One region of the Marinitoga sp. 1138 genome, then DNA from elsewhere that is predicted to be linked to it. Evidence: riboswitches for the same ligand, from Rfam matches in the RefSeq annotation. Region 1 holds a riboswitch; the other holds the start of a gene.
What was found. A riboswitch is a leader RNA that binds a small molecule or an ion and turns the genes downstream of it on or off. The one in region 1 is predicted to bind thiamine pyrophosphate.
Positions count from the first base shown of each region.

Region 1 (9,187 bases):
TCCAATATAATTGTCCTTGTAATCTATAATTCCGCCAGGATATACAGACGCTGGGTATTGCGTATATTCATATGGTTTTGGAAGCCTTTCATATGTGTATTTTGTTGCACCAGCATTATAAATACCAAACTTTCCAGAATTAGTCCTGATATTTAATCCCGTGGACCATGCAACCTTATCGGGATTTTGATATGAGTCTGGATCAAAATATCTATTCATATTTAAGTCATCAGCAAGAACCTGAAGGAAATATTTATATTTTTGATTATCGTATTCAATGAATAATCCCACAATAGAATTGTCGTTTACATATTCTCCCCAGGGTGCAATCATTGAATTTTTATAAGCCTGAATAATAGGCACAGGAAATGGTGAAAATAGATAATAGATATCTACAGTTCTATCTGTATATATAACAGAATCTTCATAACCAATTTTAAAATTGCCAAATTTTATCCCAAAGATTTTAAAATTCATTCCTCTATCTGGATAACCGTATTTCGAATATTCATTTAATGGTACCCAGAAGGCCCTATAAAAGGCGTTGTCATTTTCAAATGATAGTTCTATATTGGTTTTATAAATATTTTGATTTATAAATAATGCATATTTTGAATCTATTGTATCTTTTAACTGGCTCTGACCAACTCTTAAATAAAAATCTTTATTAAAATAAACCTTTAAATATCCCTGCTGTATTAAGAAATAATGGTTTAGTATAAAGGATGAATGGTCTGTAAATACATATTTTCCATCTTTTCTTACCGGAAAGTCTATAATTGCTTCAAAGTTGTCTGAATAATATCCACCAATTAGTTGAAGATAATCGCTTGTAGCTGAATTGGTAATTGTATAATCTGCAATAAAGTTAAAGGAAAAGTTAGCAAAACCGTTAAAAGATACTAAAAGTATAGCTATAAGTATTAATACTATTTTTTTCATATTTCTTCTTCAACTCCTTTTTCAATATAATTCTCTTTATTTGTTTTTCTGGTAAAGTTTAATGATGCAATTACAAGAGCTATAATGAGTATTATTCCGCCTATTATTTGTGTTGACGTCATTCTTTCGTGCAATATTATAAATGATGATAGCATTGCAAATATTGGTTCTCCAATAAATATAAATGCTGTGGTATTGGTGGAAACAACTTTTTGATATTTTAATTGTACAAGTGTTGCAAATATTGTAGCAAGAACTGCTGTAAACAATGCTGTGCCAATCATAGGAAGAGTTATATGAATGGGTTTTGTTAATGATAATGCACCATTTAATACTGCAACAAATAAGAATTGATATCCAAGTAATGATGTTTCTTTTTCTATCTTTGAATACTTTGTAATATATACCATTGATAATGCAAAGAATATTGCGCATAATAATGTGAGAAAATCGCCAAAATTAAATCCTGAAATTCCTCCTGATAATAGATAAGAACCTGTAATTGCAAAAGGTAATGCTATAATATGGTTTAAATGCGCTTTTTCTTTTTCTACAAGATACGAAAAAAATGGAACCATGATTATATATAATGATGTTATAAATCCGCTTTTTGAAGCTGTTGTAAGAGTTAATCCTATTGTTTGCGTAATATATCCAAGAGCAATGAATATTCCTATTATCATACCGTATTTAAAGTTTTGCTTTTTCCAGATTAGAAATGAAAGCAATGATGCTATTGCAAATCTTAAGGTTAAAAAGATATAAACATCATTTTCTCCAACTGTCATTTTTATTAGAGGAAATGTACTTCCCCAGATGAAGGTTACAAATAGCAATAAAAAGTATGCTTTTAACATATAACTCCTCCTGTTTTATTGTTTGTTTTTCAAATTATTTTATATGATAAATTATATCATATGATACACTTTTTTATAAGAGATTTTACCGCATGAGTAATTTTTTTTATGATATAATATTATTATGTAGTAATAAAAATTATATTATGAAGGGTGATTTATATGTTTGATGAAATATTAAAGTCAAAACCTATTTTTGTTGAAAAGGTATGGGGTGATTTTTCTTTAAATAAAGATTTTAATATTGAAAATATGGATAAAATAGGAGAAGTATGGTTATTCTCCGGATTTGAGGGTTATGAAACGGAACTTTATGGTATGGAATCAAATAATTCTTATGGAAAGCCTTCTGAATATATAAAAGATATTTTTGGAATGGAATTACCTCGTATTCCGTTATTGTTAAAGTTAATATCAACCACTCAATGGCTTTCAATTCAGGTTCATCCAGATGATGATATTGCAAGAAACGCTGAAAATGAACCATGGGGAAAGACTGAAGCATGGTATTTTTTAAATGAAAAGAATGAAATTTTTATTTCTAATGATGTTGAGAAAAATAAAAAAGCTATTGAATCTGAAAATTGGGATGAAGTTTTTAAACCAACTATACTTAATAAAAATGATTTATTATTTATTCCAGCAGGAGTTGTTCATACACTTGGTCCAGATTCAAAATTGCTTGAAATTCAACAAACTTCAAATCTTACATATAGATTATATGATTGGGGAAGGCCAAGGGAAATTCATGTTGAAAAAGGTAAAAATGCTTTGAAGAATTGTCCATTTGTAATTGCTAATTCACCAAAAGAATTTAAAACGCAATATTTTACTATATTTGAAAAAGATAATGGTGAAACTATTAAAGGACCTGGAATTTTTGTGGAATTTGAAACATATGAAACATTTATAATTCCTTTTAATTTAGAATATACAACAAAAAAGAAAGGACTATTCTTTACATTATGAATATAGAAAAGATCAAAAATATTTATAAAGATTATAAACCAGATTTGATTTCTGAATTTAAACGATTTGCTGTAACAATACCTCTTGTGGAAATAGATAATGAGGTAAATATTGTTTTTGAAATTCGTGCAGATCATTTACCTCAACCTCGCGAGGTAAGTTTGCCAGGAGGCGCTGTTGAAAAAGGTGAAGAAATATATGATGCTGCTTTAAGAGAATTAAATGAAGAATTGGGGATTAAAAAAGAAAAAGTACGATTAATCTCTCAACTTGATTATTTCACAACACCTTTTAATTTTGTTATCTACCCATTTCTTATAGAAATTAAAGATTTCAAGATTTCTGATATTCGACCTAATGAAGAAGTGAAAGAGTACTTTTTTGTTCCTTTAAAATTTTTCTTAAATAATGAACCATTGAAGTATAAGGTAAATATAAAAATGGAACCACCAGAAGATTATCCTTATCATTTAATTCCAAATGGCAAGAATTATAATTGGAGAAAGGGATATTATAAAACACTTTTTTATCTTTACGAAAACAAAATTATATGGGGCTTAACAGCAAGAATTATAGATGATTTTAAAAATACATTGAAAATTTTTTCATTAACATTTTGATTATGAAAAAAGATATGTTATAATTTTAAAATGTGTGAGTTTTTATACAGGGGGGCACCTAACATGGACTGCGAAAACGATATTTTATCTAATTTTGAGTTAATGGCAGAACTTTCTTCACAATTAACCGGTGAAGAAAATGAAAAGGAATTTATGAAAAAATTATTGTCTGTTGCTATTAAAAGTATCCCTGAAGCTGAAGCCGGGACAATCTGGCTTATAGATAATACATTATATAAGGCCGTTGTTGGTTATAATTACGATGAAGATATTGTTGAAAAACTTATAGTTCCTCTTGAAGATTCATATATTTATAGATATATGGATGTTCAGGATATTATCGAAATCGATGCATTTAAGGAATTTAAGAATCCATCGAGAATTTTCCATGAAAATGTAAAACAATTACATGAAAAACATGAAAATATGATTACCCTTGCTTATCCTTTAAAGGTTGGAGATGAAATTAAAGGGCATATATATGTTGATAATTTCAGACTTAAAAAGTTCAGTGAAACTGCTAAAAAATCTTTAAAAATATTTGGAAGTTTTGCTTCAACATTTTTAACTTTAAAATCTCTTCGTGATGAGGAAAAGAAAGCAAATGAAATGAACAGTGTATATTTAAGTTTTATTACACATGAGGTTAGAACACCTTTAACTGCTATTTTAGGGTATTCTGAAAGTATTTTAAGAGGAAAGGATAATTTAACAACAGAAGAAATTTTCGATCTTGTAAAACGTATTTATCTCAGCTCAAAACATATGAACTCCCTTATTTCTGATTTATCAACCTTTAATAAATTAAATAGAGAAGAAGAAATGAACTTTACTGAGGTTCATTTAAAATTCCTTGTTTATGAGTCAATCTCTATTGTTGAACCACAACTTTCACCAGAAGTGGAATTAAATATTAAATTTGAAAATAATATCCCTGAGATGATAGAAACCGATCCATTAAAAATGAAGCAAATACTTGTAAATATCGTTGGAAATGCTATAAAATATACTGACGAGGGATATGTAAATGTTCATATTTCATTTGATAATAAAACAAAAGAGTTTGTTATTGTGGTAAAAGATACAGGTCCTGGAATTCCAGAAGACAAACTTAATGATATATTCAAACCATTTGTTAGATTGGCTAAAAATAAACCCGGTAGTGGTTTAGGCCTGGCAATTGTAAAACGTTTAATCGAAAAACTAATGGGAAGGATTCATGTTGAATCTGAAGTTGGAAAAGGTACAACTATTGAATTGAGATTCCCACAAAAAATAACAGCTGAGGTTTAAATACCTCAGCTGTTTTTTATTTATTATGCTTTTTTATCAAGAGCAAGTTTTTCTTCGTTATCTGCATATCTTCTCATACGTGTTTCATAATTATATATACCTCTTTTTGCTGGATATTTTTCTGCATATCCCTTTTCATACCATAACTTATCCGCATATTCTTTCCAGCCTTCTGCAAGTTTATCAAGTTCTGGTGCCAATTCTGTTATGACTTTTTCGCTTCCTGAATGCTGTGGAATTGCATTGAATTTCTTTACCATTGATCTTAATACTCGTGGATTGTCTATAATTGGACATGGTCTAAAGAGATTGTTTGAATATGGTATTGTTCTCTTATATGCTTCAAAGAATGGTGATTTTAATATTTCTATAATGCTCTTTTCTCTAATGCTATCTACTGCAAATTGCTGGAATACACATGGTTCTACATAACCTTTTGCATTAATATGCAAATATTTTGAACCAGCTGCTAAACAACCATGAGTTAAGAATCCGTGATTCCAGAAGTCTGCAACAAATGCAAAGTCTCCATTAAGTCTCTTTTCTTCTGTTATAAGGAATCTTTCATATCTCTGTTCTGGTGTAGGAACAAGATCCATTGTTGGATCCATTCCAACAGGCATAAACTGGAATATCCATGCATATGCAACATTGTGCTCTTTTAAGAAGTTCCAGAATTCATCGCTTGTTATTAGGTCATGATTCTTTCTTGTTGCAGTAATTGAAGCTCCATATATTACTCCATGTTTGGTTAATAATTCCCATGCATTTAATACTTTTTTGAATACACCTTTTCCTCTTCTCCAATCTGTCATTTCTTCAAAGCCTTCAACAGATACGGATAATGTTGCATTTCCAAGTTCTGCAAGTCTTTTTGCTTTTTCTTCATCTATTAATGTACCGTTTGTATAAATCATGAAATATGAGTCATTAAATTCTTCAAGAACATCGAATAAGTAAGGATAAATAAATGGTTCACCGCCGGTAATTATGAAGAAGTATATTCCAAGATCATTGAATTGTCTTATTACGCTAAATATTTCTTCCTTTGAAAGTTGATATTTATGACCATAAAGTCCTGCATAACAACCTACACATCTTAAATTACATGCATATGTTGGACTTATAACAGCAAGTTTTGGAAGAACGACTTCATATTCATGCATTTTTTCCTGCCTTACCTTTTCACCAACTGCAAATTCATTGATAATAAGATTGTTTATTATCTTTTCTACAACTTTTGGACTGGCTTTTTTGAATAACTCTGACCATTTTACAAGCATTGGATCTTTTCTTTCAGCGCCTTCGGCAAGTTTCCTTAAACCGCTTTTTGTTGGTTCTTTTGCAAATTTTTCCAGTGTTCTCAATAATTTTGCAAGATCTTCAACCTCTGAGTTTCTAACAACATTTGTTACCAATTTTGAAGCCTGTTTCATCATCATGTTTTTCATATTATCAAGGATTTTCATAAAATCCCTCCTTTATGAAATTATTTTTCCTATTATATATTCAAAAGCTTCACATAATTCCCCTTCTTTAAACTCAACTCCAACAGATTTATATATACTTATACCATCAAACATAGCCTGTAAAACAACTGCAGCGGTTTTTGACGGCACAAATTCTTCCCACATTTCAAATAGTTGAGAATAATATTCATGAAATAAATTGGTTAATTCTTTAGCTCTATTTTTATTATGTATAGAATTAATTAATATCTCAAATAATCTTAATAAATCATCTGATGGAAATTCTTTTAATACTTTCACATATAATTTTATTACTGCACGTGCTTTTTCCTCTTTTGAAGTATTTTCAGGAATCATAATTTCAAGTGATTTTTTTAACCTTTCAACAAGTATGGAAAATGCCGTTATTATTAATGAATCTTTGCTATCAAAATATAGATATAATGTTCCTTTTGATACTCCAGCCTCTTTTGCTACTTCATCCATGGTAAAACTGGACAATCCCTTTTTTATTATTAAATTAAGTGCTTTTTCTGCTATGCTTTTTCTTTTAGCTTCTTTATAATTTTCTTTACGGTCATTATTCATATTACCACCTCATACATGACTGACTGTTCGGTCAATATTATTATAATACTTTTTTCATTTTGTTTCAATTATGACATAAAAAGTCATAAAACTGAACGGTCAATTTACTATTATCTTAAAAACAGAGTTATTCAATATTTTATCTAACAAAAAAATGACTGACTGGACAGTCAAACATTTCAAGAAAAATTAACCTTTATGTTTCTAAAAATTATTAATTTATACAGTTTTTTAGTAATTGATGAGTATAATAAAATTGTAAGTTAATACAGTAACCCGCCGGGGGAGCTGCTGATACCGCAGCTGAGATTAAGGTGGAAGCCTTAGACCCCAGCACCTGATCCGGGTAATACCGGCGTAGGGAGTGCGGTAAAAAGGATAATTCAATCACGCCTTCCATGCCGGAAGGCGTTTTTTCTTTTAAAAATTATAATTTATTATTTGGAGGTGAGTGCATGAAAAAGGGTATTGTTTTTTTAAGTGTTTTATTATTATCTTCTTTGCTATTTGCAAAAACTCTAACTGTTTATGTTTATGACAGTTTGGACTGGATTAAGAAAGGGGTTATTCAGAAATTTGAAAATATGTATAACGTAGATGTAAATGTTGTTGTTCTTGGAGACGGGGGAACTTTGCTTTCACGACTTAAACTTGAAAAGAAAAATCCAAAGGCTGATGTAGTTATTGGTCTTGATCAGTCGCTTTCTGTGTTGGCCATTAATGAAGATCTGGTAATTCCATATAAACCTTTAAATATTTCAAAGATAAAAGATGACTTAATCTATGATAAAAGTTATCATTTAATTCCATATGATTATGGTGCAATTGCTATTGTTTATGATCCAGAAAAATTAAAATCCGTTCCTAAAAGTTTTGAAGATTTAACAAAGTTAAAAAAGAAATTGATTATTCAGGATCCACGAACTTCCAGTACAGGTCAGGCATTTTTGTTATGGACAATAGCAGTATATAAAGACCAATGGAAAGATTTCTGGAAAAGGTTAAAACCAGCAATACTAACAGTTACACCAGGTTGGGGAGAAGCCTTTGCAAAATTTGAAGCTGGTGAAGCGCCTATGATGGTAAGTTATGCTACAGATGGCGCTTATTCATATTATTATTATAAGAGCACCAAGTATAAAGCTTTTATTCCTCAAGAGGGAGCTTATATACAAATAGAAGGCGCTGGTATTGTAAAAGGAACAAAGAATCCTGAGCTTGCAAAAAGATTTATTGAATTCTTATTGTTTGATGATTTTCAAAAAGAAGTGCCTTTAAATCAGTGGATGTTCCCGGTAACTAACGTAAAACTTCCTGAAGCATTTAAGTATGCTCTTGTTCCTGAAAAGGTTTTAACAATAGATTCAGAAGAATTGAACAAGAATCTTGAAAATTGGTTAGATGAATGGGAAGAAATTATGTATTAATTACAAAAAAGGCTCGGAAAAATCCGAGCCTTTTTTATTATCTATTATGATGCTGCGCTTTCGCTTTCATCTGTTTTTGTATCTTCTGTTGGATATGTTGGTAATTCGAATATTGAGATTTCTGATTCTAAGAATGCTTTTAATCCTGTTCCAGCTGGAATTGGCTGTCCAACTATAACATTTTCTTTTAATCCCAATAAGTAGTCTTCTCTTCCTTCTAATGCTGCTTCTGTTAATACCTGAACTGTTTGCTGGAATGATGCTGCACCTAACCAACCTTCTCTTTCAAGAGATGATTTTGTTATTCTTAAAAGTTTTCTTTCGTATCTTGCTGGTTCTTTTGGCGCAATTAATAATGTTTCTTTTTCTCCAACAAGCCTAATTTCTTCATCTTCATTTTCGAGTAATTGAGGTTCTGATTTGAATACTTCAATTTCTTTTATTCCAGCTGCAATTATTCTATTTAATAATTCTTCTGTTACTGTATCTCCTATTTCTCCTATTGTTTCATTCTCTTCATCAACTTTTACAATGATTTTTTCTGCTAATTTTTTACCTATTGCCATTTCTCTGTTTTCTTCAACCTTTTTATTTGCTTCATAGATTTGTTTGTTTACCTTTTCAACTGTTTTGAGGTTTACAAGGTCTTTTGGCATAAAGTCTGTATCTCCAGCATATGTTATTTCAACTTTGTTGAACATTTGTTTGATTATTATTTCAAAGTGTTTATCGTGAATTTCAACACCCTGTTCAGCATATATCTTTTTAATTTCTTTTAATAGGTAATCAAAGGTTACTTCCGCACCAAGCTCTTCAAGTAATCTTCTTGGTTTTATATTACCTGAAGTTAATCTGTAGCCAGGTTCAACCTTGTCACCTTCATTTACTGTTGGTTTAACCTTAGGATCTGCTATATATGTATATAGTTCTCCTTTTAGATCTTCAACAATAATTACAAGTCTTCCTTTTTCATCTCTGTTCACTTTTCTTACTATACCTTTTACTGTTGAGAATTCTGCTTC
Region 1 is NZ_LBFA01000024.1:63,752-72,938, reverse strand. It holds gene XO11_RS08470 (hypothetical protein) at 1-942, opposite strand, end outside; gene XO11_RS08465 (DMT family transporter) at 939-1,799, opposite strand; gene XO11_RS08460 (type I phosphomannose isomerase catalytic subunit) at 1,962-2,768, shown strand; gene XO11_RS08455 (CoA pyrophosphatase) at 2,765-3,388, shown strand; gene XO11_RS08450 (HAMP domain-containing sensor histidine kinase) at 3,452-4,681, shown strand; gene XO11_RS08445 (radical SAM protein) at 4,705-6,150, opposite strand; gene XO11_RS08440 (TetR/AcrR family transcriptional regulator) at 6,163-6,738, opposite strand; TPP riboswitch at 7,010-7,120, shown strand; gene XO11_RS08435 (thiamine ABC transporter substrate binding subunit) at 7,194-8,165, shown strand; gene XO11_RS08430 (DNA-directed RNA polymerase subunit beta') at 8,210-9,187, opposite strand, start outside.

Region 2 (9,187 bases), on a different contig from region 1:
TAAATTTAATAATGAATTATTATAATGGTCCCTTAAAAGAAAAGTTTCCGGTGAATTTATTTTTTCAGCTGGAAGATTAAATAAAGCATTTTTGTCTTTTTCAAAAATTGATTTTAATTTTTCAATAAGTGAAGATGTTTCATTTTTAAGGTCAAGTTCTTTATAGAATTTTATAAGATCTATTATATCCCAACCTGATAATTTTCTATTTTTAATAAATGATTTTATATATGAAATGGCTTTTTGGTTTGACCATTCTTTGTTTTTGTATTTTTCAATAAATAAATTTTTTGTTAGCCATAAATAGTCTGGAGAATAATCAATATAATCAATATATTGTATGATTTTCTTATCATATTTAAAGTGAAAAAATCTTCCGGCGGAAGCATATATTCCGTCATTGGCTGCAACGTAAAATTCAGAACTAATTGGAAGAAATACTATACTATGAACAGTTTCATATTTACATATAGGTTCATCATTTTCATTATTTGCTATAAGGTCTCTTAATATTTCAATAATATTTTTTACTGTGAGATAATTATAAGATTTTATGTAATTTTCTGCTTTATTTTTTCTTGAAATTGATCCTTTGTAAATTCCATTTTTGTTTTTTAGTAAAACAAAATGATTTGTAGAAACAATATAATTATCATTTTTTCTTACTTTTAAGTTATTGCTATCAAATTCAAAAACTACAGCTTCTTTGTCATGTTTACTTCCTATCATCAAATTGTTTCCAATAGTTCGTTTATTGTTTTTTAATATGACTTCAACATCTTTGATATCTTTTGCATTTTCCATAATCATTCTATATAATATACCAGTAGGTATTCCGGAGGAACTTTGATATTTTGATTCTGATGTCATTGAACCAAGTGAAATCCCTCTTTCGTTCATTCCGGATAATACACCAATTAGTCCTGGCCACGTGAGAGAAATAAAATTATATCCGTTTTGTGGCTGATATACAAATAAAACATTTTTATCCCATAGTTTATCTGATAAAAAATAATCCAGGTTTCTTCCATGCAATATTTCCCCATTTTTTGTTTTTTTGCCAAAAACAGCAATATTTGTGCATCCATATAGATTAAAAAGTTCATCATATATATTCATTAAGAATATTGAATCCAGTGAAGTATTACTTCCTTTTGCAATTGCAGCCATTTCTGTTTTATATTCTTTTGGTATCTTTCTAAAATAATTTTTCATTGTATATCGTATAATAAGTTTTTCAAATATCGTTTTATTTTTCAATTCATTTTCAAGAAGCTTTTCCATATTATTAATTTCATTTCGTAGAGCTAAACCATGTTGGTAACCAATATCTTGAGGTTCTCCTGATAAATATAAAATTTTCAAATTTCCAATTTTTTCTGTTTTATACTCTGCAGTAGTTATATTTTTTATTGGATATTTCAAAGGTGTGAAAATATACACAATATATAGCAAAGTAATAAAAAATACAATAAATAATGAATACAAAAATTTTTTCATATAAAAACTCCTCCAAACAAAAAGTTTATGTTCAGATTAATTATATCATTATTTTATTTTTTTCAAAAATAAAATTTTTATTAATATAAGCCTCCTAATATGACTTATTAGGAGGCTTATAATACATATCACAAAACAATATCTTTTACTTTTTTTATAACCTCTGTTGGCGTTCTACCAAAAACCCTTATCATAGCTTCTTTTCCGAAAAATCCATCATCCCATACAAAATCTATAGGAGAATTAGTTTCATTATATATATTTGATAAACCATAAGGTATAGAATGTCCTTCTTTTGACTGTATTTCAACAGGTTCATTATTTCTATCAAGGTAATAAGTTTTATATCCAAGTTCTTTTGCTTTTTCTATATATATTTTTTCATAGCGTATATTCATGGCAGATCTTATCCATGGGAAGTATTTCATTGTTGCAATTACTGCCCTTGCCATATGGCTTTTTCCAAAAAAAGCAGGTTCATGAATGAAATTAATCTCATTTTCCAGTTTGTGTATTCTTCCAGGAAATTTCCCAACTTCATTTTCATTTGAAGCAAATGGAAGTGCATAAACAATATTTTGACCTACTTCTGGAATAGTATACTTTCCAAGTTCTATTATTTGTGGTTTTATCTTCCATAATTCCTCTATTATATATCCTTTATGTGCTTCGTATAATAAATTTTCCGTTTGAACAAATTTGATTGAATTTAAAACAAGTTTATCCATATAATTTAAAGAAGCAATAATGGCTTCTTCAACACTATATTTCATATATATATGAGCGGAAATTAATGATGAGAAAACACAGCCTGTTCCATGTAAGGATTTTTCATATCTTTTTGAAAAGAAAGTTTTATTTTTATAAATAACCTCGATTTTCTCAGAATTTTTATGTCCGCCTGTTATAATTGTTTCGCATAATGGATTTGTTAATTGAAATTCTTCTGAATTCATAATTATTAAATCCACATATTTTGAACCTTCATTTACTTCTTCTGGAGAAATGATGTTGAAGTTTGTAGAGGTTTTGATTATGGGATTCCATATAATTTTAGCTTCTGGATATTTTTCTCTTAGTAATTTTATTTGTTCTGCATTTGCCATTCCTGCTTTAATTATAGAAATATTTTTGAATAATTCAAATTCTTCAAAAGAACTTCTAAATTCGATTTTTTTAAATATCTCTGTGTTTTGGATTGTATAAGCGGATATAACAGAAATAGGATTTATCTTAAATAATTTCATTATAGATATATCTTGAGTTATTCCGGCACCACCTGATGGATCGAAAGCTGAGAAAATAAGCATTATAACGCCTCCTATTCTATAAAAATACTTTCTTCTTTTTCTAAAAACTCTTCTGTAATTCTCATTGCACATAGCGGACCACACATTGAACACATATTATTTTCCATTCCCTTTCTTGAACTATAGAAATTCAAAGCTTTTTCCTTATCAATTGCTATTTCAAATTGCTTTTCCCAGTTAAATTCTTTTCTTGCATGACTCATTTGATTATCTATGTTCATATGTTTTCTATTTTTTGCTATATCAGCGGAATGTGCAGCGATTTTTGTTGCAATAACACCTTCTTTTATATCTTCAAGAGTGGGGAGTCTTAAATGTTCAGCTGGAGTTACAGCGCAGAGAAAATCTGCGCCTTTAGCTGCAGCAATAGCGCCGCCAATTGCAGAGGTTATATGATCATATCCAGGTGCAATATCTGTAGTAATTGGGCCAAGAACATAAAAAGGTGCTCTATCACAAATCTTTTTTTGAAGAATAACATTTGCTTCAATTTCATCAATAGGCATATGCCCCGGTCCTTCAACCATTACCTGTACCCCGGCATTTCGAGCTCTTTTTACCAGTTCTCCAAGTCTTAATAATTCTTCAAATTGCAAATCATCAGTAGCATCATGAAGAGAACCCGGCCTCATTCCATCGCCGAGACTAATAGTAACATCATATTCCCTACATATCTCAAGTACTTCATCAAAATACTCATAAAATGGATTTTCTTTGTGATTTTTAATCATCCAGCCAACTATTATTGAACCGCCACGCGATACTATTTTTGTTATTCTTCTGGAGTTTCTCAACTTTTCTATGGTAGTTCTTGTAATACCGGCATGAATAGTCATAAAATCAACACCGGCTTTTGCGTGATCTCGAACCATCTGTATAAAATCATCTGCATCAAAATCTATTACACGTTTTTTATTCTGGACAGCTTTTGTTGCTGCGTCATAAACAGGAACAGTTCCAACCATAATATTTGAATTACGTATTATTTCATCACGAATATATGAAAGATTACCCCATGTAGACAGATCCATTATAGAATCTGCGCCAAATTTCTCAGCAATTTTCAATTTTTCAATTTCTTCTTTGACGCTTGAATATCCCTGAGAAGTTCCGAGGTTAATATTAACCTTGGTTTTTAAACCTTCTCCTATAGCTCTAATATTATCAAATTTATGATTCTTATTAACCGGTAAAACCGCATATCCTTTTTCAATTTTATTTCGTAATTCTTCTGGTGAAATTCCTTCATATTCTGCCGCGATAACCATTTCTTCTGTAATAATTCCAGCTTTTGCAAATTCCAATTGTGTCATTTAAATTCCTCCTTAAAACCAATTTACCGTTGTTGGATTATAATTTCTTGTTTTGATATAATTCATAAATTCTTTTACTGTTCTGGTATCTTCAATTTCAAATTGTTTTGTTGAATCTTTGTATAATGTATATCCTCCAACATTTGTTGTTGATCCTGCTGACATTTTTGTGGCAATGCCCAGTATTGCATTTCTAAATTTTATGCTTTCTCGAGTGGAGATATTTATATGTACTCGAGGGAAAATTAATTTTAAAGCAAGAATATAATGGATAAGTTTTTTATCAGAAATACTATAAAATTTATCTTTTACATTAAAAGCTGTTCTAATTCTTGGAAAAGATATCGAATATTCTACATTAGGATAATTCTTTAAAAGATAATCCATATGGTATGCCATCATTATAATTTCAAACTCCGGTTCATAAAGCCCTAATAAAGCTCCTATATTTATTTCTCTTACCCCAGCTTTTATGGCTTCTTCAACAGTATTAAGCCTTTTTTTGAAATCTTTTTTTGGACCAAATAAATGAACTTCTCTATATTTTTCCGGAGAATAGGTTTCCTGATACAATGTAACCCCTACAAGACCTGCTGTGACTAATTTCTCGTATTTTTCCCGGGTTAAAGAATATGTTTCTATAGAAATTTCTTTGAAAAAGTTTTTCAATATTTTTATGGTATTATATAAATACTCAAAATTAGAATTTACAGGATCTTCTCCAGTTAATATTAGAACGTGGTCAATTCCCTCGTGGTTTAAGTATAAGGCTTCCTGTTCTATTTCTTTATATGATAATTTCAATCGATGTATTTTATTAGAAGCCTTAAATCCACAATATGTGCAACCATTTATACAATAATTTGAAATGTAAAGTGGAGCATATAAAAATATAACATCACCAAAGAATTTTCTATTATTTTTTATTACTTTCTTCGCCATTGTTCGAAGATCATTATTTTGAAGCAATCCATATATGTCATTTACAGAAAAAAATTCTTTATTTAGATTAATATTATATTTGTTCTTTCTGGCTGAATTAACATAAGCAATGATTTTTTCTATGTTTTCTGAAAACATAGTTAATCTCTTCCTATATAATCGAACAATGGCGAAGATGCTTCTGCCACTTCTTTTTCTTCTGGAATTCCGGCCAGATAAGCCAGTCTTCCAGCCTGAGCTGCTAAAGAAAAGGCTTTTACCATTTTTACAGGATCTTCCGCAATTGAAACAGCAGTATTTGCAAGTACAGCATGACATCCAATTTCCATTGCTTCAGAAACATGAGATGGTTTTCCAATTCCAGCGTCAATAATAATTTTCGCATCAAATTCATTTAGAAGAATTTTTACAAGTTCTTTTGTAGTAAAGCCTTTATTTGTTCCTATAGGAGAACCAAGAGGCATTAAAACCTCAGCGCCATTTTCAATCATTTTTCTTGCATCATATAAATCAGGACACATATAAGGGAAAACCTTAAAACCTTTTTCTGTTAATAATTTACAGGCTTTTATAGTTTCCTGATTATCAGGCATTAAATACTTTGAATCATTTATAATTTCAATCTTTATCCAGTCTGTATTCATTAATTCTTTACCAGCCTGTGCAATTAAAAGAGCTTCTTCAGCGTTCCTTGCACCTGAAGTGTTTACCATAATTTTTTTTGCACTAATATAATCCAGAATACTTTCATTTAAACTTCCGTATGATGCTCTTCTCATTGCAACAGTGACAACCTCAATTTTTGCTTCTTCAATAGCTTTTTTCATAATAGAATAATCCTTAAATTTTCCTGTGCCCATAAAAAATAGATTATTTATTTCCTCATTATAAAATTTAATATCAACCACCTCCTACAACAGTAATAATTTCAATTTTATCCTTTTCCGAAATTTGAGAATCAGGATAACTTTTTTTTGAAACAATGGCTCCGTTTTTAATTACGACAATTGGTTTGTTATGAAGGGATAATTCTTCAACTAAATCTTTTATATTGGTGCTTTTACAGACCTTTTCTTTTCCATTTATAAATACCTTCAAAAAATCACCTCCTGATATAAAAAAATCTCCTGCACGAAGCAGGAGATTGATTTTTTATACTCTCTGCTCCGCTCCTTTCGCCGGTATTATCCGGATCAAGTTATGAGGGTCAGAGGTTTCCACCTCACTCTCAGCTGCGGTATCAGCAGCTCCCCTGCGGATCATAAATATTCACTTTTCATTTTGATTATATCATTAATTTTTTTAATTTTCAAGAATTTATTCAGTATAATCATAATTATGTTTAATGAGAGCAATATGAATATGATATAATAAATAAAACCAATTTTGAGGTGATTATATGTCAATAGAAATTGAAAGAAAATATATTATTTCTAATGATGAAAGTGAAGAATTAATAAAAAAGGCTATAAAGAAAATAGGTATTGTTCAATGGTATATTCGTGATGATATTAATGAAATAGAAAGATATAGGCTTTCAATAATAAAAAATAATAAAGATTATGATTACAAATGGACATACGCATATAAAGCAAATACAAAAATTGCACATGAAAAAATAGAAAAAGAAAGAGTAGAAAAACCACAGGAATTGGAAAATCTGATAAAATATAAAATGGTAGCAAAAATAAGATATATGATAAATGATAATCCAGAAATTGTTGTTGATGAATTTGTTGATTTTAATAAAATAAGGTATAATATAGAGGAAAAATTTTTACTTGAAATAGAAATGAAAGAAGAAAAAAAATATAAAAAAGAAGATTTTGAAGAAGTACTAAAAAAATTTGATATTGAAACGATAAAAGATGTTACTGAGGACTTTAAATATTATAATAATAGAATAGCAGTAGTTGCAAAAAATATTATCCTCAATGAGATTATTGAAAAAATAAAAGAAAAGTTATAATGTTATCGTACACACAAAACCGTGGATAGTACTGTAACAAAATACATAAAACTTTTTAGTTTTTGTAACTTCACAAAAAAATCACAACATTTTAATTGAAAATTAAAAAGACCTGAGGTAAAATACACTTGGTATTTTTAAAAATTCTGAAAGGAGGAATACAAATTATATGCCAACGATAAATCAACTTGTTAGACATGGAAGAAAACAACTAAAGAAAAAGTCAAAATCTCCAGCATTACAGAGCAATCCTCAAAAAAGAGGTGTATGTGTAAGGGTTTCAACAATGACACCTAAGAAACCTAACTCAGCTTTGAGAAAAATTGCAAGGGTTAGACTTTCAAACGGAATTGAAGTTACAGCATATATTCCAGGTGAAGGTCATAACTTACAGGAACACTCCAATGTATTAATAAGAGGCGGAAGGGTTAAAGACTTGCCAGGTGTTAGATATAAGATTATCAGAGGTACATTGGATGCAGCTGGTGTTGAAGGAAGAAAACAGAGCAGAAGTAAATACGGCGCAAAAAGACCTAAGAAGTAAGGAGGTAAGTAAATGAGAAGAAGAAGAGCACCAAAGAGACCGGTTACACCAGATCCAATATATAATGATGTATTGGTATCAAAATTGGTTGTTAGGGTAATGAAAGATGGTAAAAAAACAGTTGCACAGTCTATAGTATACGGTGCATTTGATATAATAAAAGAAAAATTGGAAAAAGATCCTTTAGAAGTATATCATCAAGCAGTACAAAATGTAAGACCATTAATTGAAGTAAGACCAAGAAGGGTTGGAGGAGCTACATATCAAGTTCCATTTGAAGTACCAGAGGAAAGGGCTATCTCTTTAGCTTTAAGATGGATTGTTAAAGCTGCAAGAGATAAATCAGGAAGACCAATGAAAGAAAAATTAGCTCAAGAATTAATAGATGCTTATAATGGTGTTGGAGCAGCAGTTAAGAAGAGAGACGACGTACACAAAATGGCTGAAGCTAATAAAGCATTTGCTCATTACCGCTGGTAATTTATTGAGGAGGGATTGTTTTGAAAGAGCGGTTATATGCCTTAAATAAAACAAGAAATATTGGAATTATTGCACATATTGATGCTGGTAAAACAACAACAACAGAAAGAATATTGTTTTATACAGGTAAAAAACATAAAATAGGGTCCGTTGATGACGGTACAGCAACAATGGACTGGATGGAACAGGAAAAAGAAAGAGGTATCACAATTACCTCAGCAGCTACAACATGTTTCTGGAGAGATCACAGGATTAACATCATTGATACACCCGGACACGTGGACTTTACAGTTGAAGTTGAAAGGGCATTAAGGGTATTAGATGGTGCTGTTGTTATATTTGACGCACAGGTTGGTGTTGAACCTCAGTCAGAAACAGTTTGGAGACAGGCTGATAGATATAATGTTCCAAGGGTTGCATACATGAACAAAATGGATAAACTTGGGGCAGATTTTTATAATGCAGTTCAAACAATGATTGACAAATTAGGAACAAACCCATTACCTTTACAGATTCCTATAGGAGCAGAATCTGATTTTGAAGGTGTTGTTGATCTTGTAAAAATGAAAGCAATATATTGGGTTAGTGAAGATGGATCAAAATTTGAATACAGAGATATTCCAGAGGATTTAGTTGCTAAAGCAGATCAATACAGAGAAGATTTAATAACAGCTATTTCAGAATATGATGAAGAAATAATGGAATTATTCTTTGAAGGAGAAGATATTCCAGAAGATAAAATAAAAGCTGCAATAAGAAAAGGAACAATTGAAGGTGCATTTGTTCCAGTAGTATGTGGAACATCATTTAAAAACAAAGGTGTTCAACCTGTATTAGATGCAATTGTTGATTACTTACCTTCACCGCTTGATTTACCGCCTGTAAAAGCATATGATGCAAGAACAGGTGAATTTGTAAGAGAACTTGAACCAGATGAAAATGGACCATTTGTTGCTCTTGCATTTAAAATCATGGTGGATCCATATGTTGGTAAGCTCACATTTGCAAGGGTATATTCAGGAAAATTACAAAAAGGAAGCTATGTTTTAAATACAACAAAGGGTAAGAAAGAAAGAGTTTCAAGATTAATGTTCATGCATTCAGATCAAAGAGAAGAAGTAGATTACAT
Region 2 is NZ_LBFA01000011.1:28,263-37,449, reverse strand. It holds gene XO11_RS04425 (C45 family peptidase) at 1-1,500, opposite strand, end outside; gene XO11_RS04420 (thiamine-phosphate synthase family protein) at 1,629-2,810, opposite strand; gene thiC (phosphomethylpyrimidine synthase ThiC) at 2,822-4,123, opposite strand; gene thiH (2-iminoacetate synthase ThiH) at 4,136-5,203, opposite strand; gene XO11_RS04405 (thiazole synthase) at 5,206-5,973, opposite strand; gene thiS (sulfur carrier protein ThiS) at 5,966-6,163, opposite strand; TPP riboswitch at 6,219-6,329, opposite strand; gene XO11_RS04395 (hypothetical protein) at 6,465-7,034, shown strand; gene rpsL (30S ribosomal protein S12) at 7,204-7,578, shown strand; gene rpsG (30S ribosomal protein S7) at 7,591-8,058, shown strand; gene fusA (elongation factor G) at 8,079-9,187, shown strand, end outside.
Region 2: it holds a riboswitch for thiamine pyrophosphate, as region 1 does, so the genes downstream of both, thiS (sulfur carrier protein ThiS) here and XO11_RS08435 (thiamine ABC transporter substrate binding subunit) in region 1, are expected to answer to the same signal.